DNA from 3 places in the Streptomyces sp. NPDC051582 genome. Region 3 is predicted to be linked to each of the others. Evidence: riboswitches for the same ligand, from Rfam matches in the RefSeq annotation. Region 3 holds a riboswitch; each other region holds the start of a gene.
What was found. A riboswitch is a leader RNA that binds a small molecule or an ion and turns the genes downstream of it on or off. The one in region 3 is predicted to bind cobalamin.
Positions count from the first base shown of each region.

Region 1: it holds a riboswitch for cobalamin, as region 3 does, so the genes downstream of both, cobN (cobaltochelatase subunit CobN) here and metE (5-methyltetrahydropteroyltriglutamate--homocysteine S-methyltransferase) in region 3, are expected to answer to the same signal.
Region 2: it holds a riboswitch for cobalamin, as region 3 does, so the genes downstream of both, AB0M92_RS20150 (prenyltransferase/squalene oxidase repeat-containing protein) here and metE (5-methyltetrahydropteroyltriglutamate--homocysteine S-methyltransferase) in region 3, are expected to answer to the same signal.

Region 1 is NZ_JBFAZJ010000034.1:37,731-47,896, forward strand. Features, by position in the region: gene AB0M92_RS32690 (YncE family protein) at 1-413, shown strand, start outside; gene AB0M92_RS32695 (GNAT family N-acetyltransferase) at 482-1,714, shown strand; gene AB0M92_RS32700 (germacradienol/geosmin synthase) at 1,792-4,023, opposite strand; gene cobN (cobaltochelatase subunit CobN) at 4,267-7,875, opposite strand; cobalamin riboswitch at 7,908-8,045, opposite strand; gene cobG (precorrin-3B synthase) at 8,185-9,519, shown strand; gene AB0M92_RS32715 (precorrin-8X methylmutase) at 9,516-10,163, shown strand; gene AB0M92_RS32720 (precorrin-2 C(20)-methyltransferase) at 10,160-10,166, shown strand, end outside.
Region 2 is NZ_JBFAZJ010000014.1:143,059-153,224, forward strand. Features, by position in the region: gene AB0M92_RS20120 (BlaI/MecI/CopY family transcriptional regulator) at 1-36, shown strand, start outside; gene AB0M92_RS20125 (M48 family metalloprotease) at 33-974, shown strand; gene AB0M92_RS20130 (ECF transporter S component) at 1,009-1,824, opposite strand; gene AB0M92_RS20135 (ATP-binding cassette domain-containing protein) at 1,824-3,479, opposite strand; gene AB0M92_RS20140 (energy-coupling factor transporter transmembrane component T) at 3,476-4,663, opposite strand; gene AB0M92_RS20145 (hypothetical protein) at 4,669-5,586, opposite strand; gene AB0M92_RS20150 (prenyltransferase/squalene oxidase repeat-containing protein) at 5,583-8,288, opposite strand; cobalamin riboswitch at 8,452-8,599, opposite strand; cobalamin riboswitch at 8,698-8,770, shown strand; gene AB0M92_RS20155 (hypothetical protein) at 8,902-10,166, shown strand, end outside.
Region 3 is NZ_JBFAZJ010000006.1:184,016-194,181, forward strand. Features, by position in the region: gene AB0M92_RS11140 (AMP-binding protein) at 1-1,471, opposite strand, end outside; gene AB0M92_RS11145 (MFS transporter) at 1,631-2,833, opposite strand; gene AB0M92_RS11150 (SDR family NAD(P)-dependent oxidoreductase) at 3,041-3,973, shown strand; gene AB0M92_RS11155 (hypothetical protein) at 4,187-4,981, shown strand; cobalamin riboswitch at 5,057-5,283, shown strand; gene metE (5-methyltetrahydropteroyltriglutamate--homocysteine S-methyltransferase) at 5,450-7,774, shown strand; gene AB0M92_RS11165 (phospholipase) at 8,005-8,994, shown strand; gene AB0M92_RS11170 (NAD(P)H-binding protein) at 9,096-9,836, opposite strand; gene AB0M92_RS11175 (Rrf2 family transcriptional regulator) at 9,951-10,166, shown strand, end outside.

The DNA of each region.
Region 1 (10,166 bases), on a different contig from region 3:
ACGGGGTCGTGGAATACGACGTGGCCACCGACCGGATCACCCGGATCAAGGAGCTCCCCCGCCACCCCGCCACCAACGCCGACCGCACCACCTGGGTCAACGACTCCCGCCACCACGGCATGTCGATGAGCCCGGACGGGACCAAGCTCTGCGTCGCGGGCACCATGGACGACTACGCCACCGTGGTGGACCGCGCCTCGCTCACCGAAGGGCCGCTGGTGCCCGCGAACAAGCCGTACTGGGCCACCGTCGACGGGGACGGCACGGCCTGCGTGATCTCCGAGAGCGGCGCGGACCAGGTCACCGCCATCGACTTCGCGACCGGCGCCAAGCGGGTGTCCGTCCCGGTCGGAGACCACCCCCAGCGCGTCCGGATCGGTCACGTCCCCACGGGCTGGACGGGCCCGCGGTAGCGGCGCCCGCCGGCCACCCCGGCCCTTATGGGGTGACCGGTCCGCGATGACCGATTAGTCTCCCGATCATGGTGGACATCCGTGAGGTACCCGAAGCCGACATCGACCGCGCTCTGGAGCTCGCGTACCTGGTCTTCCACGACCGCCCCGAAGAGGAGGGCCGCGAACGCCACCACGCCCTCCTGCGCACCTGCGCGCGCCTCGGCGCGTACGACGGGGACGCGCTGGTCGGGTTCATGGCCGCGCACGACTTCCGGCTCTCGGTGCCCGGGGCGGACCTGCCCTGCCCCGGGCTCACCTTCGTCAGCGTCGCCCCCACCCACCGCCGCCGCGGCGTGCTCACCGCGCTGATGGACGAGCAGCTGCGGCGCACGGCGGCCGCGGGCAGCCCGATCGCCGCACTGTGGGCCTCCGAATCCGCCATCTACGGCCGTTTCGGCTACGGTTCGGCCACCCAGGGCGCGACCATCGAGATCGACTCGACCCGGCCGCTGGCCCTGCGCATCGCACCGGACCCGCGCCCGCTGCGGCTGGTCGACCCGCAGGACGCGCTCGCCGTGATCGGGCCCCGCCACGAGGCGGCCCGCGCCGGACGGGCCGGCCGTCCGACCCGCGACGCGGAGCGCTGGAACGAGTCCTGGCTGTGCGAACAGGACGAGGAGGACGAGGAGTTGAGCCCGCCCCGGATCATCGCCCTCGGCGATCCGGGCGAGCCGATCGCGGGATACGTGCTCTACCGCACGAAGCACGAGGCCGACGGCGGCCCGGCCCGCAGCCCCGGCCTGGTCCGCGTCGACGAACTGGAAGCGGACACCCCGGCGGTGGCCGCCGCCCTGTGGGAGTGCCTGGCGGGCCTCGACCTCACCGGCAGGGTCTCCGCGTGGGGCCGGCCCCTGGACGACCCGCTGCTGCGGTTCGCCGCCGACCGGGACCAGGTCAAGGTCACCGCCCAGTTCCCGGCGCTGTGGCTGCGGCTGGTCGACGTGGGGGCGGCGCTGACCCGGCGGTCCTGGGCCGCGCCGGTGGAGGTGGTGCTGGAGGTGGCCGACGCACGGCTGCCGGCGAACGCGGGGCGCCGCCGGCTGAAGGCGGGGCCGGGCGGGGCCGCGTACGAGGACGCCGCCGCCCCCGCCGACCTGGAGTTCGACGTACGGGACCTCGCGGCCTGCTACCTGGGCGGGACACGGGCCGTCGAGCTGGTCGCCGCCGGACTGGTGGCGGAGCGGACGCCCGGCGCGGCGGCGGCCCTGGACGCGGCCCTGCACACCCCCCTGCTGCCGCACACGGCGGACGAGTTCTGAGGCGTACGGGCCGCGGCCCGGCGGCGGGGGCGGGGGCGGGGGCGGGCGGACCGTCCCCGCCGCCGGGCCGGGCGGGATCAGCCGGGCAGCGAGATCCGGGCGGCCGCCATGCCGAACGAGGAGCTCCGGCCGAGCGGTGCCCCCGGGCTGCGGCCGCCGGTCTTCGGGTGCAGGTCCTCGTCCCGGTACCGACGTACGCTCCGGTGCCAGTTGAGGACCGCGGCCATCCAGTCCTCCAGCTCCCGCACGTACGCGTCGAGCGAGGCCCGTGCCTTCGCGTCGAGCCCGTAGTCCTCGTACAGCAGCGGCAGTTGGTGGTCGCGGATGTGCTCGAACTCCTTGGTGCGCTGCACCATCAGGTCGGCGACGACGGCGAACGCCCGCGGATAGTCGATGTCGAAGAAGTTCTGGGTGACCAGGACGTGGTTGTGCACCTCGCCCTCCACCTCGATCTCCTTCTGGTACGAGAAGAGGTCGTTGGTGATGCACCCGACGTCCGCCGCCGCGCTCTCCAGCGAGCGCATCACCCCGTCCCGGTGGACCTCGGGCGGCACGCCGTCGCCCTCGTGGCCGAGTTTGGCGAGGAACATCGTCATGTACGAGCCGAACGTGAAGCGGCGCATCTCGGCGTAGTCCACCGGGTCCGGAATCCGGTTCACGACCGCGTTGCCGATCTCCCAGACCCAGCTGTCCAGCATGCCGATGACGTGCCCGCGGAACTCCGCACGCACGGCGCGGCTCATCCCGGCGACCGTCCGCGCCCACAGGTCCTTCAGGCTGCGCTCCATCGCGGTGACGGGCTCCGGGGCCTCGGCCGGGTCCACCGGGATCATCGAGATCAGCCGGTCGGTCGCCACCCGGGCGGCTCCCGGGGACTTCGAGCCGGCGAACACCTTGGGGTAGTAGTCGTCCGCGTACGTGCCCCAGGTGAGCCACTGCGCGCTCAGGCACAGTGCCTCGGCGGTGGCGTCGGGGTCGATGCCCGCCGAGCACAGGGCGAAGTCCATGCCGACCAGCTTGTCCTCGTCCCAGATGTCGGAGCCGGGATCGCCGGGCTGCGGCTCCAGCAGGCCCATCTCCCGGGACCAGAGCACCAGTTCGCGGCGGGCCAGGTCCAGGTGCGGGCTGAGGGTGAGGGGGAAGGGCAGCGAGAAGTCGGGCAGCAGCGAAGGCCCCACCTTCTGGAACGGCACGTGTGTGAAGCTGCGCCGGCGCAGCTCCATGGCGCGCGGGGTGAACAGCGAGCGCAGGTCGAGGGCGGCGGTGCCCGGTCCGGTGGGCAGGAAGGGCAGGGTGAGCGGGGCGGCCGCGCCGCCCTTGGCCTCCTTGTTCATGTAGCGGCTGGAGACCATGTGCCATTCGTGGCCGCCGGACTGCCAGTCCTGGAGCCCCTTCGCGTACGCGAGTACGGATGCCGTCTCGACCGGGTCGAGGCCGTGCCGGACGGCGAGCGCGGGGACCTCGGCGAGCGCCGTGTGCTCGAACTGCTGGAGCCTTGAGGTCAGCAGGTCGTTCGAGAGGTCGGCGGCCTCCTGGGTGGTGCAGTCCAGGAAGGTCTCCAGGACCAGGACGGCGTTGGAGAGTTCGCCCTCCTGCTCCACCTCGCGCTGGTAGGAGAAGATGTCGTTGCGGATGTGCACCGCGTCGGAGAAGGCGTCACGGAGCACTTCGAGCGGACGCGCGTGCGCGACCCGGGCCGGGACCTCGGCGGACACGTACTCGATCAGCCCGGCGGACCAGGGGGCGCCGCCGACCTTGCGGCGCATCTCGATGTATTCGAGAGGGTTGGCCACCCGGCCGATGTTGATGTTGTGCAGCTCCCACATCGACTCGTTGAGGAGGTTCCTGGTCGATTCGGAGAACCGTTCCCTCCAGTCCATCGACATCGCGGGCACGGTCCGCGACCACAGGTCCTTGAGGCCCGCCTCGACCGGGTTCGCCGGCTCGGGGAACCCGTCGGCGAGGTCCATCGGCATGAAGGCGGCCAGCCCGTCGAGGTACTTCTTGGCGCCCGCGCGGTCCTGGGTGCGCTTGTAGACCTCCAGGAAGTGGTCGTCGAAGAAGAAGACCCACACGTACCAGTCGGTGACCAGGTCCAGCGCGTCGCCGCCGCAGTCGGGGTGGGTGTACGAGCACAGCAGCGCGTAGTCGTGCGAGTCGAGGTCCCGCTCGTCCCACACGCCCGACCCCTCCAGCATCCCGAAGCCGCGGGCCCAGCGCTTGGTGTGCGCTCGCGCGGCCTCCAGACGGGGGTTCAGGCGCGCCGGATACGGCACATAGAAATCCGGCAGTCGAAACGGCTGTGTCACGGCGGGCTGGACCTTTCGTCCGAGGGCGCGGGGGCTCCCTTGCCTGCGGCCCCCGCACGAGATCAGCAGGGCCTTGCCCGATCCGCTGCCGGGACAAGGAAGAGTTCACCGCTTCAGGTGACACGTGAGCCGTTCCGGGACGCGCGTGGCGCGTGGGGGATACGCACACGGCGAAAGCCGTCCCCCTCGCCCACGGCGGGGGCGAGGAGGACGGCTTCCAGAGAGCGGGGCGCTCGGAGCGGTCTACTCCGAGTCGGCTTCCAGGTTGCCTTCCGTGTCCAGGTAGACCTGGCGCAGGGATTCCAGGATCTGGGGGTCCGGCTTCTCCCACATGCCGCGGGACTCGGCCTCCAGGAGGCGTTCCGCGATGCCGTGCAGGGCCCAGGGGTTGGCCTCCTCCAGGAAGGCGCGGTTGGTCGGGTCCAGGACGTACGTCTCCGTCAGCTTGTCGTACATCCAGTCGGCCACCACGCCCGTCGTGGCGTCGTAGCCGAAGAGGTAGTCGACCGTCGCCGCCAGCTCGAAGGCACCCTTGTAGCCGTGGCGGCGCATCGCCTCGATCCACTTGGGGTTCACCACGCGGGCGCGGAAGACGCGGGAGGTCTCCTCCACGAGCGTGCGGGTCTTGACCGTCTCCGGGCGCGTGGAGTCGCCGATGTACGCCTCCGGGGCCGTGCCCCGCAGCGCGCGGACCGTGGCCACCATGCCGCCGTGGTACTGGAAGTAGTCGTCCGAGTCGGCGATGTCGTGCTCGCGGGTGTCCGTGTTCTTCGCGGCCACCGTGATCCGCTTGTACGCGCTCTCCATCTCCTCGCGCGCCGCCCGGCCCTCCAGTCCGCGGCCGTACGCGTAGCCGCCCCAGACCGTGTAGACCTCCGCGAGGTCGGCGTCGGTACGCCAGTCGCGGGAGTCGATCAGCTGGAGGATGCCGGCGCCGTACGTGCCCGGGCGCGAGCCGAAGATGCGGGTCGTCGCGCGGCGTTCGTCACCGTGGACGGCCAGGTCCGCCTGGGCGTGGGCCCGGATGAAGTTGTCCGTGGCGGGTTCGTCCAGCCCCGCCGCCAGCCGTACCGCGTCGTCCAGCAGGCCGATGACGTGCGGGAACGCGTCCCGGAAGAAGCCCGAGATGCGCAGGGTCACGTCGATGCGGGGACGGCCCAGCTCATCGAGCGGGATCGGCTCCAGGCCCGTGACGCGGCGCGAGGCCTCGTCCCAGACCGGGCGGACGCCGAGCAGGGCGAGCGCCTCGGCGACGTCGTCGCCGGAGGTGCGCATCGCGCTGGTGCCCCACAGGGACAGGCCGACGGAGGCCGGCCATTCGCCGTTGTCCGTGCGGTAGCGGGTGAGCAGGGAGTCGGCCAGGGCCTGGCCCGTCTCCCACGCGAGGCGGGAGGGAACGGCCTTCGGGTCGACCGAGTAGAAGTTCCGGCCCGTGGGAAGGACGTTCACCAGGCCGCGCAGGGGGGAACCCGAGGGGCCCGCCGGGACGAAACGGCCGTCGAGGGCCGCCACCACGTGCGTGATCTCGTCCGTCGTGCCCGCCAGGCGCGGAACGACCTCCCGGGCCGCGAAGTCCAGTACGGCCGCCACGTCGCCCGAGTAACCGGCCGCGACCGAAGCCACCGCCTCCGGCGCCCAGTTCGCGTCCTCCATCGCCTGCACCAGCGCGCGGGCCGCCTCCTCCGCCTCGTCGGCGGTGGTACGGGTGGCGGCGGACTCGTCCAGGCCGAGCGCCTCGCGCAGGCCGGGCAGGGCCGTCGTACCGCCCCAGATCTGGCGGGCGCGCAGGATCGCGAGGACCAGGTTGACCCGGGCCTCGCCGGTCGGCGCACCGCCCAGGACGTGCAGTCCGTCGCGGATCTGGGCGTCCTTGACCTCGCACAGCCAGCCGTCGACGTGCAGCAGGAAGTCGTCGAAGCCGTCGTCGTCCGGGCGCTCGTCCAGCCCCAGGTCGTGGTCCAGCTTCGCGGCCTGGATCAGCGTCCAGATCTGCGCGCGGATCGCCGGCAGCTTCGCCGGGTCCATCGCGGAGATCTGCGCGTACTCGTCGAGGTGCTGCTCCAGGCGCGCGATGTCCCCGTACGACTCCGCGCGCGCCATCGGCGGCACGAGGTGGTCGACCAGGGTGGCGTGCACCCGGCGCTTGGCCTGGGTGCCCTCGCCCGGGTCGTTGACCAGGAAGGGGTAGATCAGCGGCAGGTCGCCCAGCGCGGCGTCGGGCGCGCACGCCGCCGACAGGCCGGCGTTCTTGCCCGGCAGCCACTCCAGGTTGCCGTGCTTGCCCAGGTGGATCATCGCGTCGGCGCCGAAGCCGCCGTCCTGCGCGCCCGCCTGGATCCAGCGGTACGCGGCCAGGTAGTGGTGCGAGGGCGGCAGATCGGGGTCGTGGTAGATCGCGATCGGGTTCTCGCCGAAGCCGCGCGGCGGCTGGATCAGGATGAGCAGGTTCCCGCGGCGCAGCGCGGCGAGGACGATGTCGCCCTCAGGGTTCGCGGAGCGGTCCACGAACATGTTGCCCGGGGCCTCGCCCCAGTGCCGCTCCACGCTTTCGCGCAGCTCGGCCGGGAGCTCGGCGAACCACCGCTTGTAGTCGGCGGCCGGGATCCGGACCGGGTTGCGGGCCAGCTGCTCCTCGGTCAGCCAGTCCTGGTCGTGGCCGCCGGCCTCGATCAGGGCACGGATCAGCTCGTCGCCGTCGCCGGAGACCAGGCCCGGGATGTCCTCGACGGGACCGAAGTCGTAGCCGCCCGCGATGAGCGTGCGCAGCAGCTCCACGGCGCTGGCCGGGGTGTCGAGGCCGACCGCGTTGCCGATGCGGGAGTGCTTGGTGGGGTACGCGGACAGGACGAGCGCGACCTTCTTGTCGCGGCGCTCGATGTGCCGCAGCCGGGCGTGCCGGACGGCGATCCCGGCGACGCGGGCGGCGCGCTCGGGGTCGGCCACGTACGCCGGCAGCCCGTCCTCGTCGAGCTCCTTGAAGGAGAACGGGACGGTGATCAGGCGGCCGTCGAACTCGGGGACGGCGACCTGCGTCGCGGCGTCGAGCGGGGAGAGGCCCTCGTCGTTCTCCTCCCAGGTACTGCGCGAGCCGGTCAGGCACAGGGCCTGGAGGATCGGCACGCCGAGCCCGGCGAGCGCGCCCGCGTCCCAGGACTCGTCGTCGCCGCCGGCCGAGGCGGTGGCGGGCTTGGTGCCGCCGGCCGCGAGCACCGTGGTCACGATCGCGTCCGCCGACTCCAGTTCGGCGATCAGCTCCGGCTCGGGCGCGCGCAGGGAGGACACGTACAGCGGTACGGGCGTGCCGCCGCTCTCCACGATCGCGTCGCACAGCGCGTGCACGAAGGCCGTGTTGCCGCTCATCTGATGGGCTCGGTAGTACAGCACCGCGATGCGCGGGCCGTACGGGCGCACCGGCGTGCGCTCCAGCGGGCCCCAGGTGGGCGCGGCGGCGGGCGGCTCGAAGCCGTGGCCGGTCAGCAGCACGGTGTCGGAGAGGAAGCGGGCCAGCTGGTCCAGGTTGGCGGGGCCGCCGTGCGCGAGGTAGCCGTGCGCCTCGGCCGCGATGCCGATCGGGACCGTGGAGGCCTCCATCAGCTGGGCGTCCGGGGCCTGTTCGCCGGTGAGGACGACCACCGGGCGGGTCTGCGCCGGCGCCAGCAGCAGGTCGAGGCCTTCCTGCCAGGCGCGCAGGCCGCCGAGGAGGCGTACGACGACCAGGTCGACGCCGTCGAGCAGGGCGGGGAGGTCGTCGAGGGGAAGGCGGGAGGGGTTCGCGAACCGGTACGGCACGGGGCCGTCCGCGGCGCGGGCGCTGAGCAGATCGGTGTCGGACGTCGACAGCAGCAGGATCATGCGGCGGCATGCCTTCCTCGGGGTTTCCGCGCCCCGGGCAGTGTGGACAGCGGGAGTTCCTGACTCACCCGGCGGATCGCTCCGCGGGTTCACAGTGGCGGGACCGCGCCGGATTCGCACCGGGCTTCCTCCCAGCGGGCCACGTGGCTCCGCCGGTGGTCATCTTAGGTGGCGTTCTCCCTGGCCGGGAGTGGGGGTGGTCCGCGCACGGGGAGCGGATCGGGGCAGGTCGGGCGGAGCATGGGGCGCAGGGGGCGGGTGGTGACGGACACAGGTCGAGTTCGGGGAATCGTGGGTATGCTCGCCGCCATGCCGCCCCAGCCCCCTTCCGCCGCAGTGCGGGACGAACCGGTCATACGTGACCGCGGTGACGCCTGCCCCGGTGCGCTGAGGCTGCACGCGGCGGACGACGGGTACCTGGCCCGGATCCGGATACCCGGCGGGATGCTCGACGCGGCCGCGGCCCTGCTGCTGGCCGACGCGGCGGACCGGCTCGGTGACGGGCACATCGACCTCACCTCGCGCGGCAACGCGCAATTGCGGGGGCTCGGCGCGAGCTGCGGCGGCGAACTGCAGGCCGTGCTCGTGCGCGCCGGACTGCTGCCCGCCCCCACCCACGAGCGGGTCCGCAACATCGTCGCCTCGCCGCTGACCGGCCTGGACCGGCGCGCCCTGCCCGACGTGGCCCCCTGGGTCGCGGAGCTGGACCGGCTGCTGTGCGCGAGCGCGCCGGCGGCCGGCCTGTCGGGGCGCTTCCTGTTCGCCCTCGACGACGGCCGCGGCGACGTGACCTCGCTCGACGGCGATGTGAACCTGACCGCCGTCCGAGGCGGGGGCGGGGACCGGGCGCTGCTGTGGACCGCCGACCCGGCGGACGCGCTGCTGGTGGGTTCCGCCGACGCGGCGCGGTCCGCGCTCGTGGCCGCCGAGTACTTCCTCGACGCGGTGCGGGAAGCGGGCACCCGGGCCTGGCGGGTGTCGGAGCTGCCCGCCGAACAGGCTCTGTCTGCCGATGAGTTGGCCGTCCGGCTGGCCGCCGCCGGGATCCCGGCCTCCGCCGTGCGGGACGCCCCGGCCCCCCTGCGCGGACCGGCCCCCGAACCGGGCGTGGTCGAGGGGCCCGACGGGGCCGCCGCGCTCAGCGTGTTCGCACCGCTGGGCCGCCTGACCACCGCGCAGTGGCGCGAACTGGCCGGGCTCACCGGCCGCGTCCGCCTCACCCCCTGGCGCGGGATCGTCATCCCCGGCCTGGCCGCCGGAGCCGCCGAGGACGCGCTCGCCGCCCTCACCGAAGCCGGGCTCGTGACCGGCCCCGACGACCCCTGGCGGTCCGTCACCGCCTGTACGGGGCGGCCCGGTTGTGCGAAGTCCCGTGCGGACGTACGCGCCGACGCGCGCGCCGTCGTGGCGCAGGGACGACCGCACCCGCAGGGGACCCGCCCGCTGCCCGTGCACTGGTCCGGCTGCGAACGCCGGTGCGGGCACCCCCGCGGCACCGCCTGGGCGGACCTGGTCGCCACCGCCGAAGGGTACGACCTGTCCGCGGCCGGACACGCACCGCGCCGGGCCCTCCCGGCCTCCGAACTTCCCGCGGCCCTCGCGGCCGTACGCCGCACCACCTCCCACGACGCAGCGAAGAAATGAGCGAGTACACAGTGTTCGAGTACGAGAAGGACGGCGCGGCCATCTACCGCCAGTCCTTTGCGACGATCCGCGCCGAGGCGGACCTCTCCGGGCTGCCCGCCTCCGTCGCCCAGGTCGCGGTGCGCATGATTCACGCCTGCGGAATGACCGACCTGCCCCAGGACCTCGGCTACACCCCGGAGGTCGTGCTCCGCGCACGGGCCGCGCTGCACGCCGGCGCGCCGATCCTCTGCGACGTCCAGATGGTCGCCAGCGGGGTCACCCGCAAGCGGCTGCCCGCCGGCAACGAGGTGATCTGCACCCTCTCCGACCCCGCCGTGCCCGCCCTCGCCGCCAAGACGGGGACCACGCGCAGCGCCGCCGCGCTCGAAGTCTGGCGTGACCGCGGCCTGCTGGAGGGCTCCGTGATCGCCGTCGGCAACGCGCCGACCGCGCTGTTCCGGCTGCTGGAGATGATCGAGGAGGGCGCCCCGCGCCCCGCCGCCGTCATCGGCGTCCCGGTCGGCTTCATCGGCGCCGCCGAGTCCAAGGACGCGCTCGCCGCCCACGCGAGCGGACTCGACCACCTGATCGTGCGCGGCCGGCGCGGCGGCAGCGCCATCGCCGCCGCCGCCGTCAACGCGATCGCGAGCGAGGAAGAATGAGCA
Region 2 (10,166 bases), on a different contig from region 3:
GAACTGCGGCGGCTCCTGCAGGAGGACCGCCCGTGATCACGCTCTTGGTGGCCCCGCTCCTGCTGCCCTGGCTCCTGGCGCCGCTCGCACGGCGGACCGTCGAGAGGGTGCGACCGGACGTCGCCCTGTGGGCGGTTACCGTCGGCGCGGCCGCACTGGCACTCGGCGTCGTCACCTGCCTGGGCGCCCTGCTCCTTCCGCTCGCCCTCAGCCTGCCCGTACTCGCCGGACTCGCCCACCTGCTGCACCCCCTCCAGGCAGGCCCGGCGGCGCTCGTGGCCTGCATCTCGATGCTGGCGGGTGGCGCGCTGGCCGTCACCGCGACCGTCACGGCCCGTGGCGTCAAGGCAGAGGTGGTGCGCCTGCGCGCGGCCCGGGACCTCGTGGCCGGGATCCCCGCGGCAGGAGGCCTCTGCGTACTCGACGACGACCGGCCCGACGCGTTCGCCCTGCCGGGAGGTACGCGGCGAAGGGGCCGGATCGTGGTGACCGCCGGCATGCTCCGGGCTCTCGATCCGTGCGAGCGCGAAGCACTCCTGGGGCACGAGCGCGCCCACTTGGCCGGCCACCACCATCTGTTCTTGGGCGTCGCACAGCTCGCCGGATGGTGTCATCCGGCGTTGGCGTCCGTCCTTCCCCTCGTCTCCCTCGCCGCCGAACGCGCGGCGGACGAAGCCGCCGCGCGTGCCTGCGGGGACCGGCGGCTGACGGCGCGCGCCATCGGACGGGCCGCCCTGGCCTCGACGGCCTGCCGCAGCCGCCTGCAGGCGCCGGCGATTGCGGCCCGAGGAACCACCGGCCCGGTACCGGCGCGGGTCAAAGCCCTGTTCGCGCAGGCTCCGGCGCGGCGTGTCGCACCCGCCCTGCTCGCCATGGCCCTTCTCTGCGGGGCGGCGGGTGCCTCGTCCCTCGGCGGAGCCGTCTGGCTGCACCAAGGCGTGGAAGTGGCACAGGGCGAGCACCCCTCGGAGTAGCCCGGCGGCAGCAGTCGGCATGCATCGGTCCCTCTCAGGCGCTGAGGTCCGCGCCCGTGCGGTCGAAGCGGACCGGGGCCTGGAAGCGGGCCTTGCGGGAGGCGCGGCGCAAGACGGTGAGGACCGCCGGTCCCGCCAGGCAGACGCAGACGAAGTTGGTGACGGCGCGGCCGGTGTCCCAGCCGAGGGAGGTGGCGAGGTCGAAGGCCAGGTAGCGCTGGAACTGCTCGGTGAAGGGCAGTCCGGGCAGGTAGGCGATGGAGCTGTTCGGATCCAGGGAGAACGGCCAGAAGGACAGGTTGAGCAGGAAGCCGAAGAGGTACCCCGAGACGGAGCCGTAGGCGGCGAGGAGGGCGACCTCTCGGCGGCCGGTGGCCCTGGGGAGGAAGCCGGCGAGCATGCCGACGAAGGCGCAGCCGAACATCTGGTACGGCATCCACGGCCCGACCCCGCCGGTGATCAGCGCGGAGGCGAAGAGCGAGGTGCAGCCGAGGGTGAAGCCGAAGCCGGGGCCGAAGACCCGGCCGGCCAGGACCAGGATGAAGAACACCGTCTCGATGCCGGCCGTCCCGGCTCCCAGGGGGCGGATGGCGGCGTTCACGGCTGACAGGACGCCCAGCATCGCCAGGGCCTTGGAGTTGATGCCGCCCTCGGCGATCTCCGAGACGACCACGGAGAGGACGATCACCAGCAGCACGCCGAAGATCAGCGGCGGGGCGTAGTTCGAGCCGAACTTCCCCGGTGCGACGAGGAAGGGCCAGAAGAAGGCCACGATCCCGAGGAAGGCTGCCATGGAGATGACGGCGGCCGCACGCGGGCGGATCCGGATGGCAGGGCTGAGCGCGGTCATCAGGCGCGGTCCGTTCCTGCTGCGCTGTCGAGGGCTTCGGCGGCCTGGGCGACCGTGAGGTAGGGCAGGGGCGCGAGGATCTTGGCCGTCTGCGGGGCGAAGACCGGCGAGGCGACGATCACCTCGGTGGTGGGGCCGTCGGACACGACGTCCCCCTCGGCCATGACCACGACGCGGTCAGCGGCACGGGCGACGAACTCGACGTCGTGGGTGGCGATGACAACGGCTCGGCCGTCGGAGGCGAGGTCGTCGACGATCCGGATGAGCTGTTCCTTGGCACGGTAGTCGAGGCCTCGGGTGGGTTCGTCGAGGAGGAGGACGCGCGGGGCGGCAGCCAGCTGGATGGCGAGGACCAGGGCGAGTTTCTGTCCCTCGGACAGGTCGCGCGGGTGGGTGGCGTCAGGAATTCCGGGTGTCAGGCGGTCCAGGATCGTTCGGGCCGTGGTCCCGGTCGTGCTCACCTCCGACTCGGTATCGGCCTGTTCGAGTTCCTGCTTGACGGTTTCGAGGTACAGCAGGTCGGTGGGGGTTTGCGGGACGAGGCCGACGAGCCGCCTGGCCTCGGCTGCCGGCAGCCTCCGCGGGTCGGCGGGGGCGGCCGCTTCGTCGCGGGGGATGCGGACGGAGCCGGCCGCGCGGGGCCCTGAGCCCTGGAGCGCCCACAGCAGTGAGGACTTGCCCGAGCCGTTGCGCCCCATCAGGGCCGTGACCGCTCCGCCGCGCAGGACCAGGTCCACTTCCCGGACCGCGGGCACGCCCTGATGGGTGACGGTGATCCCGCGTGCGGCGAGGAGTTCGGGGCGGTTCGCCGGGAGGGGCGGCCGGGCAGGACCGGGCGTGGCGCCGGCCAGCCGGGTGCGCGCCGGGGCCGCTGCCCGTCGGGCGTCACGGATCGACAGGGGCAGCGGGTTCCAGCCGGCGGCTCGGCCGAGTTCCACGATGGGCGGCGCGATGGAGGTCGTACGGAAGACCTCGGCAGGAGGGCCCGAGACGACATGGCCGTCGCCGGGGAGGTGGATGACCCGGTCGGCGTACTGGACCACGCGCTCCAGCCGGTGCTCGGCGAGCAGTACGGTGACGCCGAGGTCGTGGACGAGGCGCGTGACTGCGGCGAGGACCTCTTCGGCGGCGGTCGGGTCGAGCGCGGAGGTGGGTTCGTCCAGGACGAGGATCCGGGGGTGGGCGGTGAGCACCGAGCCGATGGCCACGCGCTGCTGCTGCCCGCCGGAGAGCTCGTGCAGGGCGCGGTGGCGCAGGTCGGCCAGGCCCAGGAGGTCCAAGGTCTCCTCGACCCGCTTGCGCATGGTCGCGGGTGGTATCGCCAACTGCTCCATGGTGTAGGCGAGTTCCTCCTCGACGGTGTCGGTGACGAATCCGTCGAGAGGGTCTTGGCCGACGACGCCGACGACGTCGGCGAGCTCGCGCGGAGGGTGCGAGGCGGTGTCGCGGCCGTCGACGAGGACGCGGCCGTACAGGGTGCCGCCGGTGAAGTGCGGGACGAGGCCGTTGACGGCGCCGAGGAGGGTGGACTTGCCCACGCCGGTGTGGCCGACGACGAGGCAGAGTTCGCCTTCCTCGATGGTCAGGTCGACGTCCTTCAGAACGGGTTCCGCGGTGGCCTCGTACTGGACGGTGACCTGGTCGAAGGTGATCACTTGGCTGCCTCGGTGCGCGGTGCGGGGACGGGGGTCGCGGGGCGGGGTGCCGGGGGCGGTGCGAGGAATCCGGCGGCGCCCGCGAGGAGGATCGCGGCGGCGGGGACGAAGGGGAGGGTGGGCCAGCTGAGCGGATGGACGGACGGGTTCAGTTCGGCGGCGTTGAAGCCCGCGTTGCTGAAGAGGAGGACCGCCGACAGGATTCCGCAGCCGGCCACCGCCCATTCGGCGAGGAGCCACGGGTCCGGCCGGTAGGTGGTGCGGGTGACGCGTCGGCCTCCGAGACGCAGTCCGGCGACGCAGAGCAGCGCCCCTGCCGCCATGGCGGGCAGCCCCAGCAGCTTCGGCGCGGTGGCGTCCAGCAAGCCGTAGGCTCCGGCGCACAGCCCGCACATGCCCAGCAGCATGAGCACGCCCGTGATCCGGCGGGAGCGGCGGGTGGCGGTGCCGGCCCTGCCGTAGCCGCGCGAGTCCATGGCGGCGGCCAGCCGCAGCGAGCGCTCCAGAGCGTCCTCAAGTACGGGGACGACGATCCCGCGCAGGGCCCGGAGCCCCTTGGTGCGGCCGGCCCTCAGCAGTCGGGCGCGGTGCACCCGCTGGACGCTCTGGACCAGCTGCGGGGCGACGCTGATCGAGACGGTGACCGCGACGCCGAGTTCGTACAGGGCGCCGGGCAGGACCCGCAGGGCCCGTTTCGGGTTGGCCAGGGTGTTGGCGGCGCCGATGCAGCACAGCATGCAGGCCAGGCGCAGGCCGTCGGTGGCTGCGGAGAGCAGGGCTTCCAGGGAGACGGGGCCGCCGAGTTGGATACCTGCGTACCAGTTTGGCGTGGGAATGTGCGGGAGGGAGAAGAGGAAGTGGTCGTGCGGGGTGATGCCGGTGGCGAAGACCGCCCGGAAGGCCACCCGGATCGTGACGACGGTCAGCGCCAGGTACAGGTAGTACGTGAAGCCGCGGGCCCAGGGTGCTTCGGTGCGGCGCATCGTGATCACGTAGCCGAGGACGGCCAGGACCAGGAACAGCAGGAGCGGGTTGTTGGTGCGGCTGACGGCGGTGGCCAGGGCCAGGGCCCAGACCCACCAGGCGACCGGGTGCAGGGTGCGGGGCAGGCGGCGGCCGCCCCTGTCCGGCGCGGGGCGGGACAGGGGCGGCGTGGCCGCTGCGGACGTGATCGTGCGTGCCATGCGGCCTACTCGGTGCGCCGGCGGCGCTTCGCCGCGTACGCGGCAGCTCCGCCGATCAGCAGGACCAGCGCACCGGTCGCCACGGCGGGCAGGTACGAACCGACGTCGTGGCCCGCGTCCGCGGCGGGGGCCGCGTCGACGACCTCGGGGCCGGTGCTCGGTACGCCGGCTGCGGCGGCCGCACTGGGCGGGGACGAGGTCACGGACACGCTCGGCGAGGGGGTGGCCGAGGCGCTGGGGCTGGGCGCCGACGACGGGGACTGCTCGGGGGGCGCAGACGTCGGCCGCTCCGGCTTCGGTCCGGTGTCGGTGCCTGGCGGGACCGGCGCCGCCGTGCGGGTGTCCTTGGGCTCGGGCTGGCCGGCGCCGGTCGGCTCGGCGTTGTGGGCGCGCAGCTGGTCGGGGGTGACGGTGGGCTTGCCCTCCGTCCCCTCGATGTTCGTGCTGCCGAAGATCCACAAGTCGACGCCGCCCGGCTCGGGCTTGTGGAGCATGGCGCCCAGCTGGCTGTAGGTCCAGGTGCTCTGGCCGGGGTCGGCATGCCAGTACGACCAGTACGCGGAGGCGGGCGGGGTCAGCACGCAGGCGTCCTGCTCCGGGGTCGGGTACTGCCTGCCGCCCTGGTGACCGCTGTAGCCGATGCGGCAGATGAAGGCCGGGCCGTCGTGGCCGGTGCCGGTGGTGGCCCAGCCGCCCTGGTTCAGCAGCTCGTACCCGGTGGTGGGTGTCGTGCCGCAGGAGCGGTAGACGGGCCCTCCCCAGTGGCTGAAGTCGACGGCGAGGACGACGCCTGCCGAGGTGGTGCACTGGCCCACGGGCTGTGGGGCGGCCGCGGCGGGCGAAGCGGTGGCGGCCAGGGAGGCCAGGGTCAGCCCGACGGCCGCCGTGAGGTTGCCGAAGGCTCGTACGAAGCGGCTGGTCACTGGTGGCCCCCCTGCCTCGTGCGGCGGTTACGGGCGGCGCGCACGAATCCGCAGCCGAGAGCGGTGAGGAGTACGGCCGCCCCGACGATGCCGATGACCTGCGTACCGGTGTGGGCGAGAGCGCCGCCCCCTCCGCCGTCGCCGCCGGATCCGCCAGCGTCCTCGCCGGGGGTGACGATCTTCGGGGTGGTGGGCTGCGGGGTGGTGCCGTCGAGGCTGCGGGTGAGGGTGCCGAAGGAGATCCCGGTGGCGCCGCCGACGGCCTGGGTGGAGGCGCGCAGGTCGGAGCCGGGTTGGGCGTCCTTGGCGATGTTGAAGCCGCCGTCGGCGTTCTGCTGGGAAGTGAGGAAGGCGAGGGCCTTGGTGATCTGCGCCTTGTACTTGGTGCCGTCGAGGGACAGGCCCTGGACGGCGAGTGCGGCGGAGTTGACCGAGTTCCCGGACGCGCCGGGGAAGCCGCCGTCGGGCTTCTGCCGGGTCGCGATCCAGGCCAGGGCCTTGTCGACGGCTGCCTGGGACTGCTGGTCGGGCAGGAGGTCGAGGGCCATGGCGGCGATCGCGGTGGAGTCCACTTCCTCCGTACTCGGCTCGCCGATCAGGCTGACCCACCCGCCGGAGGGCTGCTGGAGGCTCTTGAGGTAGGTGATCGGTTCGGCCGCCGCGGCGCTCTCGCCCGCCCGGACCTGGGCGATGACGCCCAGCGACTGGGAGAAGACGGAAGTGGCGTTGGCGTAGGCGCCCTTGTCCGCGCAGGAGCGGTCCGGCGCCGGGGTCTTGGCCGGGCACACCGCCCTGGCGAGTGCGGCGATCAGGTCCTGGCCGCCGAAGTTCCGGGGGTTGCGGCCGACGGCTTCGGCGAGGACCGCCGCCTTGCCGAGCGAGCCGCCGCCCGCGTACTTGGTGTGGATGTTCGTCCACTTGTCGAGGGTGCGGCCGGTGCCGTCCTTGCCTCCGTGGTCGAGGTGGTCGACGATCCCGCGCAGGGACGCGTTGTCGGCGCCGGTGGCGGCCAGCGCGTACGCGCCGTCGATGGTCAGGCCGAAGTCGGCGAACCCGGTGCCGGGGGTGCTCTCGTAGTAATGGCCCTGGATGAGCCGTTTGGGGTCGGTGAGGTAGGCCGAGCCCTTCTCGGGGTCCGGGCCGTCGTCGGGCCGGACCGTCGGGCCCGTGGTCGGGGTCGGGCCGGTGGTGGGAGCGGTCGGGGAGGGCGAAGGATCCGGCTTCCTGGTGGTCAGCGTGACCAGGTCGCTCTTGGCTCCGGCGACGACGGCGGGGACGGTGGCGAACAGCAGGGGGTCCGTACCGCCGTCCTCGAAGGCGAAGGCGCCGCCGGGCAGTTGATGCTTGGACAGCCAGGAGACGGCCGCGTCCGCCCGGTCGGTGTCGCCGAGGTGGCGCAGGGCCTGGGCGGCGAAGCCGGTGGCGTACGCACTGCCCGCCGTGCCGTACGAGGCGGCGGGCAGGCCGCCGTCCGCGAGCTGGACCTTCTTCAGGTGGGCGCGGGCCTTGTCCACCGCCTCGCCGTGGCCGCCGGCCCGCTTGAGGGCGAGGGCGGCCAGGCCGGTGGCTCCGGGCTCGCTGTCGCACCAGTCGCCGCGGCGGATGAGCATGCTGGTGAAGCCGCCGTCCTCGCACTGCATGTCGGTGAGCCGGGCCACCGCGTCGGCCGGGGGCCGCACGTCGGCGCCGAGCAGGGCGATCAGGGCGAGGGCCTGGCCCTCGGCCTGGCCGGACGTGGTGCGGAAGTCACCCTTGGCCGTGCAGCCGGGCACCGGTTCGGGCGCGTCGGAGCCGCTGGTGCAGACGTACTTGACGAGGTCGCCGAGGAGGTCGTGCCCGCCGAAGGCGCGGGGGTTGCCGCCGGTCGCTTCGGCCACGAGGGCGAGCCGGGCCGAAGCCGCCGTCTCCGGCGCCTGGTCCTTGCCGGACGGGTAGGCGTACGCGTCGGTCTGCTCGGGCCGGGCGAGGAAGGCGGCCGCCTTCGCGGCCACCGGGCTCTTCGGGTCCGCGGCGGCGAGGGCGAGAGCGGACTCGGCGGTCAGGAGGTGGTTGGGGGCGGCGGAGCCCTCGTCGACGATGCGCTCGCCGTCCTTCAGCCGGCCGGTGATCCAGCGGGTGGCCGCGGGCACGTCGACTGCGCCGGGCGGGACCACCGGGCCCGTCGGATCGGTCGGGCCGGGCGAAGCCTCACCGCCGGCGGCGCGGACGTCGTCCGGGGAGAAGGCCGGCTTGCCCGTGCTGCCGCCGACGTCCGTTCCGCCGAAGACCCAGGCGTCCACGTCGCCCGGCTCAGGGGTACGGGCCATCGCACCCAGCGGGCTGTACGTCCAGTTCTTCTGGCCCGGGGAGGCGACCCAGTACGACCAGTAGGCGGAGGCCTGCGGGGTCAGCTCGCAGGCCTCCTTGTCCGGAGTGGGGTACTGCGTACCGGAGTTGAACGCCCCATTGCCGATCCGGCAGATGAACGCCGGTCCGTCGTGGACCGTGCCCGTGGTGGTGAAACCGGCCTCGTGGAGCAGGTCGTAGCCGGAGGTCGGCGTCGTGTCGCAGCCGCGCTCCACCTTGCCGCCGAACGGGCCGAAGTCGACGGCCACGATGGCGCCCACGGTGGCCGTGCAGTCCTTGACCGGGTCGGCGCTCGCCGTCGTGGCCGGTGTGAGGAACCCGACGGTCACGCCGGATGCGAGCAGCACGGCCGCCATCATGGACAGCAGTCTCTGTCTGGTGCTCGTACCGTGCGCCGGCTGTTCGGTGTCCACCCGCGGCCCCCTCGTCCGTGCCGGGCAAACGGGGTGCGTGGCGATACGCCCCGTACGCGATCCCGCAGGGGCGGAGACGACCACACCGTAGTCCGCGACGGCGTTCTTCGTGCAACGACACGGCCACAGGCAATCCGGCTCGCCCGGGACGGTTCCGGGCCTACGGTTGCGGGTCAGCGCCGGAATTCGACCGGCTTCCCCTGGGGCTGAGTACTTATCAGCCGCCATGGAACACGGCCGCGCCTGCACCGTCAAGGTGGGGTGCGTCTCATCCCGAGGCGCCGGCCTGCGCCGAACTCCCGGATGCTGGCGCACCCTTGATCACTGGGGTAGCGTCCTGGGCTGCCACATGGGGGAATCCGGTGAGAACCCGGAGCTGACGCGCAGCGGTGTGGGACGGGGAGCCGTTCCGAGCCCGAATGCCCATACGGCGACGAAGCAACAGGAAGCCGTACCACGCGTCCCGGACGGCGGCCCTCCTCCCCCGCTCCTGCCGCGGTACGCGCATGGTCCGGGGCCCGGACCGGCCGGCGTCCGCCGATTCCAGGAGCAGGCCATGAACCGTTCCCGCACCTCCCGCCGCCTCGCGCTCGCGGCGCCCGCCGCGCTCGGCGCCTTCGCCCTCACCGTGCTGCCCGCCTTCGCGACCTCGACTCCGGCGCAGGTCGCCACGTCCAAGACGAACGGTGTGGCGTACCTCAAGTCCCTCCAGGCCGCCGATGGTTCCTACGCCGGAGCCGGGCTGTCCAACGAGTGGGCGTTCAGCGCGTTCGCCGCAGCCGGTACCGCGGTCGTCGACGTCGCACCCGGCGGCGACACGACGAAGAACGCCCGGACCGTCTACCGCAACCTGCTCTCCACGTCCGGCTGGCCCTCGGCCTCCCCCGTGGTCACCGACTACGAGCGCGGCACCCTGAACGCGTACGCGGCCGGCATCGACCCGGCCCGCGTGTCCGCCTCCCGCAACCTGATCGCGAACATCTACGGCCACTGGCAGGCGGCAGAACCCGGCTACTTCGGCCCGTCCGGCAACTTCAACGGCACCGTCTTCGCAGCCCTCGCCCTCGGCGGCGCCAAGACCCGGACCGGCGGCGCCCGCACACCCCAGTCCCTCACCGACTCGCTGGTCGCCCGCATCCGCGCCAACCAGCACAACGACGGCGGCTGGCAGTACGGCAAAGCCGAAGGCAATCCGACCGCCCTGGCCACCGCCGGTGACGTCGACATGACCGGCGCCGCCATGGCCGCCCTGTGCGTCTCGGGCGTCCCGAACACCGACACCGACGTGGTCCAAGCCAAGAACTTCCTCAAGGGCAAGCTGGTGACCACCTCGGGCGCCTTCAACTCGATGTACGGCGTCAACACCAGCTCCAACGGCTGGGCGGTGGCCGGCTTGAACGCCTGCGGCATCAACCCGCAGACCGGGGACTTCCTCACCACCGCCGGGAAGACCCCGGTCGACTTCCTCATCGCCAACCAGTACAACCCGGGCGGCGGTTTCAAGTACAAGCCGAGCGACACCGCACCGACGGCCTACGCGTCGATCGACTCGCTCCGAGCGGTGGCCGGCGGCGGCTTCACGTCCGCCCCGCCGGTCCCGGTCACCCCCGGGGCCCCGCAGTGGGTCGCCCAGTCGGCCTTCACCTCGGGCACGGCCACCAAACTGGCGCTCACCGTCGACGACGGCGCGGGCGGCCTGAAGGTCTGCTCCGTCTCCTTCACCCCGACCGCTACGACCACCACCCTCGGCGACGTCCTGAACTCCGCGATCGGCTCCTCCGCCCCGTCCGGCTGCGTCACGAGCGTCACGCCGTCGTCCGG
Region 3 (10,166 bases):
AGGTGATGCCCGCGGGCTCGTACATCGCGCCCTTCCTTTCCCGGACCATGGCGCGCAGCTCCCCTTCACCGACGTCGCCGGCCGGCGTGCGGACGACGGCCGCGTGGACCCGCTCCATGAGGTTGGCGTCGGGGACCCCGAGGACCGCGCTCTGCCGGACCTGCGGATGGGAGTTCAGGACGTCCTCCAGTTCCGCCGTGTACACGTGCCCTCCCACCACCACGATCATGTCCTTCAGCCGGTCCACGATCGTGACGTAGCCGTCCGAGTCGACGAACCCGATGTCACCGGTGTGCAGCCAGCCGTCCCGCAGCACCTCCGCGGTGAGCTCGGGCTGCTTCCAGTAGCCCTTCATCACCTGTGGGGAACGTACGCAGATCTCGCCGCGCTCGCCGGCGGGCAGGTGGCGCCCCTCGGCATCCCGGACGGCGACCTCGACGCCTTCCATGACCTTTCCCGCGGTTCGCAAGCGCTCCGGGCGGCGCGGATCGTGGTCCTCGGGCGAGAGGATGCTGATCCCCCCGGCTTCGTTCTGTCCGTAGAACTGGTTCAGCACGGGTCCGAAGCGACGGATCGCCGCCGCGAGGCGGGTCGGTGACGAGGCGCAGCCCCCGTACGTGAGCATGCGCAGGCTGGAGGTGTCGGTGCGGTCGATCTCGGGGTGGTCCATCAACTGGTACAGGAGCGGCGGCAACAGGAACATGTGGGAGATGCGCTCGCGCTCGATGGCGGCGAGCACGGCGCCCGCCTCGAACTCGTCCAGCAGGACGACGGTTCCGCCGCGGTGCAGCGTGGTGTCCGCCACGAGGCCCGCCGCGTGCGCGAGGGTCGTGCACACCAGGGCCCTGACCGACCCGCCCTCGGACCAGTCCGATCCGACCGACACCCACTGCTCGAAGGTCGTGCAAATGGCCTTGGGGTGGCCGGTGGTCCCGCCCGTGTGACGGATGATGCAGACGTCCTGCGGCTGCGCCGAGCCGGGCAACACCTCGGCGGACTCCTCGGCGGCGAGCTTCACCAGGTCCGGGCCGGCGCCCCCGCCCCCTGCGGCTCCCCTTGCGCCGCCGAGGACCAGCACGCGGTCCAGCGGCACCCGCCGGGCCAGGTCGGCGGCGCGCTCGTGGTGGGCGGGGTCGACTATCAGCGCCCGGGTCTCGACGTCCCGGAGGATGTCGGCGTGCACGTCGACCGAGAGGCCCGCGTAGAGGTGGTTCACGGCGCAGCCGAGCAGCCCTGCTGCGTAGCGGGCCGCGATCGTCTCGGGAAGGTTGCCGGAGAGGAGGGTGACCGTCTGGCCGCGCCTCACCCCCTGGGAGCGCAGCGCGCGGGCCATGCCGTGGACGAGGCCCCGTAATTCACCCGCGCTGACGCGTCGGCCCCGGTGCACCAGGGCTTCGCGGTCGGGTTCTTGTCCCAGGGCGTCAAGAATCTCCTCCACGTGGCTGCGGAAGTGTTCGGCCGTGTCGTCCATACCGCTCCCCATTGGTTGACCTGAGCAACTAGCGCGAGGCTAACCGCCGGTGATCCACAACCCCAACCCGGGCGCCGATATCCGGCCAGACACCCGCAGCCTCCCCTCGCGACCGGACCGGCGGGGGCGCCCATCTCCCGCACGTGCCGCCCCAGCAGCTCAGGCCGTGGCGGCGGACCGCGCCTTCCCGCCCCCGGACTGCGGCTGTTCGGCGGGGCGGTGGCGCCCCGCCCATCGGACGACGAGGGGAGTGGCCAGGCCGGTGAGGGCGAACAGGGCGCCCATGACGTACCAGCCGGGGCGGCCCCACGCGATGCCCAGGAAGATGATCAGGGCCGGCCCGGCGGCCTCGGCCAGTCCGGCACCGAGCCCGAACACACCGAGGTACTGCCCGGTGGCCCGCTTGGGCGCGAGGGCGAAGGAGATCTCGAACCCCGCCGCCGCATGCCAGAGTTCACCGATCGTGTGCACGGCGACCCCGGCCAGCAGGAGGGCCGCCGCGGCCCAGCCGGGGATGTCCTGGGTCAGCGAGATCAGTACACAGGCCAAGAGGAAGGCGAACCCGGAACGGCGGTACGCGAGGGCACCGGCCGTGGGTGTGTCGATGCTGCGGCCGGCCCTCATCTGGCACGTGACCACGACCACGGTGTTCAGCAGCATGGTCCCCGAGATCAGCCAGTGCGGGGCCTCGGTGGCCGCGATGAGCCAGAGGGGGACGGCAACGGTCAGCACCTTGAACTGGATGGCCATGATGCCGTCCAGAACGGTGAGTGCGAGGTAGGGCCGGTCCCGCAGGGCGATCCAGCGCGGGCCGCCCGCAGCCGGCTCGGGCTCGACCGGTCGCAGGCGGAGCACGATCAGGGCGGAGGCCGCGAAGGCGGCCGCGTTCCCGACGACCATGAGCCGGTAGGCACTGTGACTGCCGACCTGTACGACCCACCCCGCCAGCACGGCGCCGAGGGAGATGCCGATGTTGGTCACCGCCCGCAGGTAGGCGCGGAACTCCTGCGGCCTGTCCCCGCCGTAGTGGCGGATGATCGGGCTGCGCGCCGCCAGCCCCGCCCCCTTCGCCCCGGTGGCCGCGCACACCGCGACGACGAACGGCCAGAAGCTGTCGGCCAGCACGAATCCGGCCGTCGCCAGGGCCTGCACGACGAGGGTGGCGGCGTACACCCCGCGCGCCCCGCGCCGGTCCGCCAAGTGGCCCACCGCGATCCCCACCGCGAGCGAGAGGACACCGGCGATCCCGAGTCCGAGACCCACCTGGGGCGCGGGCAGGTGGACGGCCTGGGTGAAGTAGAGCACTCCCGCGGTCAGATAGAGACCGCTGCCGACGGTGTAGACGAAGTTCGAGGCGGCGATGGTGCGCTGCGGTTGAGGGGTGACCTCGGTACCCCGACCGGTCCGGCCGGGGGCCGCCCGGCCCTTGGCCGGCGGGTATGTCGGAGGTCCGCCGGAGCCGTCGGTGACATGTAGGCGATGTGTCGGCGGCCGCTGGAACCGTGGGTGCCGAGTCCCCCCCAGGGGAACGGCCCGCACCACCCTCCACGACAAGGGAGCACCGTCACCATGTCCTCCACCCCGCCCTGGAACGTCCGCCGACTGCCGCGCGCCGAAGGCCGGGTCTTCCTGGTCACCGGCGGCAACGCCGGCATCGGGTACTTCGTCGCGGAGCAGTTGTCGGCCACCGGAGCCGACGTCGTGCTCGGCAGCCGGAGCCCCGCCAAGGCCGAGGTCGCCACGGCCTCGATCCGTGCACGTGTCCCCGGCGCCCGGGTGCGGGCCGTACGGCTGGACCTCGCCGACCTCTCGTCGCTCGGAACGTCGGCGCAGTCACTGGAGGTGGAACGCCTTGACGCGGTGGTCCACAACGCCGGCGTCGCGCTTGACGACCCGCCGCGCAGGGAGACCGCGGACGGCCACGAGCTGATGTTCGGCACGAACCACCTCGGGCACTTCGCCTTGACCCGGTGGCTGATGCCACTGCTGGCGGCCGCCCCGGCGGCCCGTGTCGTGACCATGGGCAGCTTCGCGGCGAAGTCGGAGCGGCTCGACCTGGACGACCTTCAGTCCCGGAAGGACTACCAGCCCAAACGCGCCTACGGGCGCTCCAAGTTGGCGCAGATGTACTTCGGCGTCGAACTCGACCGCCGCCTGCGTGCTGCCGGCAGCACGGTCGCCGGCGTGGTGGCCCATCCCGGCGGCGCGCTGGACTCCCTCACCCCGTCGCGGCCCCCGGTCCATGTGCGAAGCGCCGGGGCACGGCTCGGCGCGGCACCCGCGGCCCTCCTCGTCCAGGGCAAGGACGCGGGCGCATGGCCCGCGGTCCGGGCGGTGCTCGACCCGGGTGTGAGCGGGGGCCAGCTGTGGGGACCGCGCGTCTTCGGCCTGCGCGGCGAGCCCCGACGCGAACCGGTGTGGAACCACTTGGCCGACCCCTCCGTCGCGGCACGGCTGTGGGACGCCAGCCGTGAGCTGATCGGCGCCGATGTCCTCACCTGAGCACCCGCCGCGGTGAACGAGAGAGGCCCCTCGCCCCACCGATCGTTGCGTGAACGCACGCCCCCCTCGCGCAACCGCCGCTCCTGCGCACGTACTTGTCGGGCGGTGCGGGCCGGAGGAAAGTGATGGCGGCGCGCACGGGGGGGGACGGCACCACCCGCTCCCGCGCGTCACGGACGGCGCCACGGATCCGAGGAACAGGAGCGCAGGGGTATGCCCATCCATCAGAAGATCGACCACCCCACCAACTGGATCATCGACGTCGACATCAAGGACGTGAGCGCGCTCGCCCTGCACGGCGCACCCGTCGGCGAGCGGCTCGTGGTCTTCGTGTCGGAGACCCACCACAACACGAGGTACGACAGTTCCCGGCGCGACGAGATCATCCGGCAGCTGTCCTCACACCCCAAGGTCACCCTCGTCGTCGAACGGGACCTCAGCCCCATTCCGCCGGCACCCAACATGGTGGTGGAGACCACCCCGGGCCTCTCCTCCGCCGACTCCAAACGCGACGACACCGTGATCGCGCAGCTCGTCGACCACTTGAACCGGCTGCCTCCCGGGCAGAAGGGCCGGTCGATCGTGTTCCTGTTCGGAGACGACCACTTCGACAAGCTCCGCACCCGTCTCGACTCCGCCCTGCCGGAGCTGGTGACGCTCCGCCACTTCCCCTCCATCCGGGACCAGATGGACGCGCTGAGTCTGGCGGCGCCGGCGCCAGGCCCCGGTGACCGGCCGATCGGCTGGGTCCGTACGAGTCAGTTCGCGGCGAGCGAGGGGCAGGAGGCCCTCAACAGCGATCTCCTCCGCCGCGGCCTCGTCCCGGTTCCCTATCAGGTCCACGTCCACTCACCGGAAGTCTTCGCGTGGGGCAAGCAGGGGTTCCTGCTCCACAGCTCGAACCAGTCGATCATCGACATCGGCACCCAGCTCGCCGATGAAGGCACCCTGCCCCTCATGATTCGCGACCCGCAAGAGGTCAGGGGCCGCGCGGGCCGCGTCGGCTGAGCCGCCCCGGTCACGGCGTCTCACTTCTTCGTCCGAATGGTGGACGCGGCTCGCCGCTGGGCGATTTCGCGTCCTAGGGTGACCGGTGCAGCTGGTTCGCCCCGTCCTCCAGACGGGATGCGTCGTAAGAGGGAACCCGGTGGGAATCCGGGACTGCCCCGCAGCGGTGAGCGGGAACGACCGCCGTCATACGCACTGGGACCGGACATCGGTCCTGGGAAGCGATGGCCAGTAGGTGCCCGCCGGGAGACCGGCGGGTGTGCCCGCGAGTCCGAAGACCTGCCCGTTGCCCGTACGCGGACGATTCCCGTGCGGAAATCCCGGTGACCTCGTGGGCGGGTCGGCGAACATATCGAGCGGCACGCGTGGCGGTGTTCTCCGTCCCGGTGGCCCGCTCGATTTGTCGTTCCTTCGCGTCCGCGTCCCGTCTCCGGGGTGTTCAGGACACATCTCGCGAAGGAGAGTTCCGTGACAGCCGAGCCCGCAGCCGCCGCAGCACGAGCCACCGTGTACGGCTACCCCCGCCAGGGTCGAAACCGCGAACTGAAGAAGGCGATCGAGGGCTACTGGAAGGGGCTCGTCACCGCCGACGCCCTCCACCGGACCGCCGCCGGACTCCGCCGTTCGAACTGGCGGCAGCTGGCCGACGACGGCATCACCGAGGTTCCGACCGGTGACTTCTCGTACTACGACCACGTCCTGGACACCAGCGTCATGGTCGGCGCCGTACCCGAGCGGCACCGCGCGGCCTTCGGGGCCGACCGGCTGGACGGCTACTTCGCGATGGCCCGCGGCACCCAGGACGCCGCCCCGCTCGAAATGACCAAGTGGTTCGACACCAACTACCACTACCTGGTCCCCGAGCTCGGTCCGGACACCGTGTTCACCGCCGATGCCACCCGGCAGGTGGCCGAGCTGACGGAGGCCCTCGCGCTCGGGCACACCGCCCGCCCGGTCCTCGTCGGCCCCGTCACGTACCTGCTGCTGGCCAAGCCCGCGCCCGGCGTGGCCGCCGACTTCCAGCCGATCACCCTGCTCGACCGGCTCCTTCCCGTCTACGCCCAGGTCCTGGCCGAGCTGCGCGCCGCCGGCGCCGAGTGGGTCCAGCTGGACGAGCCGGCCCTGGTCCAGGACCGCACCCCCGCCGACCTGAACGCCACCGCACGCGCCTACCGCGAGCTCGGCGCACCGACCGACCGGCCCAAGCTGCTCGTCGCCTCCTATTTCGACCGGCTCGGCGACGCCCTCCCGGTGCTGGCCGCGGCACCGGTCGAAGGCCTCGCCCTCGATTTCACGGACGGCGGCGCCGCGAACCTCTCCGATCTCGCCGCCGTCGGCGGACTGCCCGGCAAGCGCCTGGTCGCCGGCGTGGTCGACGGCCGCAACGTCTGGATCAACGACCACCAGAAGTCCCTGACGACCCTCGGCACCCTGCTGGGCCTCGCCGATCAGGTGGACGTCGCCGCGTCCTGCTCCCTCCTGCACGTCCCGCTCGACGCGAACGCCGAGCGGGACATCGATCCGCAGATCCGGCGCTGGCTCGCCTTCGCCCGCCAGAAGACCACCGAAATCGCCACGCTCGCCCGCGGACTCGCCCGGGGCACCGACTCCATCGCCGCCCAACTGGCGGCGAACCGGGCCGACCTGGCCTCCCGGGCCTCCTCCCCGATCACCCACGACCCCGCCGTGCGCGCCCGTACCGCCGCGATCACCGATGCCGACGGGCGGCGTTCGCAGTCCTACCCGCAGCGCACCGCGGCCCAGCGCGCCCTCCTGCGGCTGCCGTTGCTGCCGACGACGACCATCGGCTCCTTCCCCCAGACGAACGAGCTGCGCACCGCCCGCGCCGACCTGCGGGCCGGCCGCATCGACACCGCGGGCTACGAGGAGCGGATCAAGGACGAGATCCGCGAGGTGCTCTCCTTCCAGGAGAAGACCGGCATCGACGTCCTGGTGCACGGCGAGCCCGAACGCAACGACATGGTGCAGTACTTCGCCGAGCGGCTCACGGGCTACCTCGCGACCCGGCACGGCTGGGTCCAGTCGTACGGCACCCGCTACGTCCGGCCCCCGGTCCTGGCCGGGGACGTCTCCCGTCCGGAGCCGATGACCGTCCGGTGGACCTCGTACGCCCAGTCGCTGACGTCCAGGCCGGTCAAGGGAATGCTGACCGGCCCGGTCACCATGCTCGCCTGGTCCTTCGTACGCGACGACCTGCCGCTCGGCGAGACGGCGCGACAGGTGGCGCTCGCGCTGCGCGATGAGGTCAACGACCTTGAGTCGGCAGGCACTTCGGTGATCCAGGTCGATGAGCCGGCCCTGCGTGAGACGCTGCCGCTGCGGGCTGCCGATCACGCGGAGTACCTCGCCTGGGCCACCGAGTCCTTCCGGCTCAGCACCAGCGGTGTCCGGCCGGACACCCAGGTCCACACGCACATGTGCTACGCGGAGTTCGGAGACGTCGTCCAGGCCATCGACGACCTCGACGCCGACGTCATCAGCCTGGAGGCCGCCCGCTCCCACATGCAGGTCGCGGGCGAACTGGCCGGGCACGGCTACCCGCGCGAGGCCGGACCCGGCGTCTGGGACATCCACTCCCCGCGCGTTCCCGGCACCGGGGAGGTGGCCGAGCTGCTCCGGAAGGCACTGCGGGCGATCCCCGCCGAACGGCTCTGGGTCAACCCCGACTGCGGCCTGAAGACCCGCGGGTGGCCCGAGACCCGCGCCTCGCTGGAGAACCTCGTCGCGGCCGCGCGTGAGGTGCGCGCGGACCTCACGACCGACGGTTCCTGACCCGACCGGCGAGCGGCTCCTCACTCCGGAAAGGGGGGAGGAGCCGCTCGGGGAACGGCGTCAGCGGTGGGAGAAGTCCGGCGGCCTCCCGTCCGCCCGGCATAGGCAGCGGTTTCCCGCCATTGAGGCCACCGTCAACCAAATCCCGTTCATCATGCATGTACCGCATGCCAGCATGGTGGGGGCGTGATCAATCGCGCACTTCGGAACCGGACGTGACGGAGCCTTCCTTGACCATTCATCTCGGGCGAGCCGCCCGCTTACGCGTGCTCGTGACGTTGCTCGCGGCCCTGTGCGCCACCATCGGCGCCGGCGCCGTCACCGCGACCCCGGCGGCAGCCGCCGATCAACGTCGCCCGATCTACGCCATCGCGCACCGCGTCGACACCCTGGGCGGCGTGGACGCCGCACTGGGACACGGCGCGAACGGCATCGAGATAGACGTGTGCGCCTGGTGGAACCCGAACGAATGGCGGGCCTATCACGACTGCTCCTCAGCCGGTGACAACCGGCTGGGCCCCAGCTTCGACAGCATGATCGACCGGATCGTCTCCCACGCCAACGCGGGACGCCGACTGGCGCTGGTCTGGCTGGACATCAAGGACCCGAACTACTGCGGGGAGCAGGAGAACCGCGGATGCAGCGTCGCGGGACTGCGCGACAAGGCGCAGCGGCTGACCGCCGCCGGGATCCAGGTGCTCTACGGGTTCTACGAGTACCACGGCGGCAGCACCCCGGACGTCGGCGGCCGGGGCTGGAAGAGCCTGGAAGGCCGCCTCGGCAGCCTGGAGGGGATCACGACGACCGGAACCCGCGATCAGGTCCGGGGTGCCTTCAACCGGTCCGGTTCCGGATTCCCGGCCGGCCGCCGGGTGATGGACTACGGCGACAGCGACATCACCAAGGGGTTCGGCAACTGCACGGAACCCACCTACAACACGTGCGCGGAACTGAAGAAGGGCGCCGGCGACCGTGACGCCGGACAGCTCGCGGCCACCCTGTCCTGGACGACCACGTACAACGATCCGTGGTACGTCGACAAACTGCTGGGCGACGGCCGCGTGGACGGCATCATCGCGGGCTACGGGGCCTTCACGGGAGTGCGCGAGTACGACGACGGCTGGCAGTGCGCCAACGCCATCGGCCTCGTCCGCGACTGGGTGAACCGCCACGGGGCCACCCATCGCATGGCCACCCCCGGTGACCGGTTGTTCAGGTAGGGCAGCCGCTGCGCTCCGGCCGGCCACCCCGACCGGGGCCGGACGGGGGACGCGGCCCCCGAACGGCCCTGCGCGGTGACGCCCGCGCGGCCGCGGCGGGCTCAGCGCTTCGCGCCGAGCCAGTCCTTGTAGGAAGTGGGAGCCAGGCGCGCGCCGGGGCCGCCGATCAGGACATCGCCCTCGACGGCCGCGAACAGGCCCGCCCGCTCGTCGGTGACGACCGTACGGGGGTCCTGCCGGGCCGACAGCGTGAGGCGGCCGAGTTCGTCGAGGGCGAAGACGTCGGGGCCCGCGACGTCGGCGGTGGCGCCCAGCGGTGCGCCGGTGGCGGCCTCGGCCAGGGCGGCTACGACGTCGGCCGCGGCCATCGGCTGGACGGGGGTGGAGGGCAGCCGGACGGTGTGCTCGTCCGCGGTCCAGGACAGCACCGCGTCCATGAACTCGAAGAACTGGGTGGCGCGGACGATCGAGTACGGGGTGGGCCCCTGCTTGAGGAGTTCCTCCTGGAGGGTCTTCGCCCGGTAGTAGTCCAGCTGCGGCACCTGGTCGACGCCGACGATGGAAAGGATCACCTGGTGGCCGACGCCCGCCCGCTCCCCCGCCGCCAGCAGGTTGTCCGTCGTGGTGCGGAAGAACTCCAGGGACGCCTCGTCGAAGGTGGGCGAGTTCGACACGTTGACGACGGTGTCCGCGCCGGCGAGCGCCGCGTCCAGCCCCTCTCCGGTGAGCAGGTCGACACCGCTCGACAGGGATGCGGGGACCACCTCGTGTCCGGCCGCGCGGAGCGTGGAGACGAGCTGGGAACCGATGAGTCCGGTGCCGCCGATGACCGTGGTCTTCATGGCTTTGCCCTTCCTTGTGTGCGACCGAGTGCGGCCCTCCGCCGCCTCAAACTCGGACAACTCTTGTCTGAGATGTTACTCGGATAAGCTGTATCCGAGTCAAATGGAGGGCGCATGAAACTGTCCGGGGGCGTGGAATGGGCGCTGCACTGCTGCGTGGTGCTGACCGCGGCGAGTCAGCCGGTGCCCGCCGCCCGTCTGGCGCTGCTGCACGACGTCTCGCCGAGCTACCTGGCCAAGCAGATGCAGGCCCTGTCCCGGGCGGGCCTCGTGACCTCCGTCCAGGGCAAGACGGGCGGATACGCGCTGACCCGGCCGGCGTCCGAGATC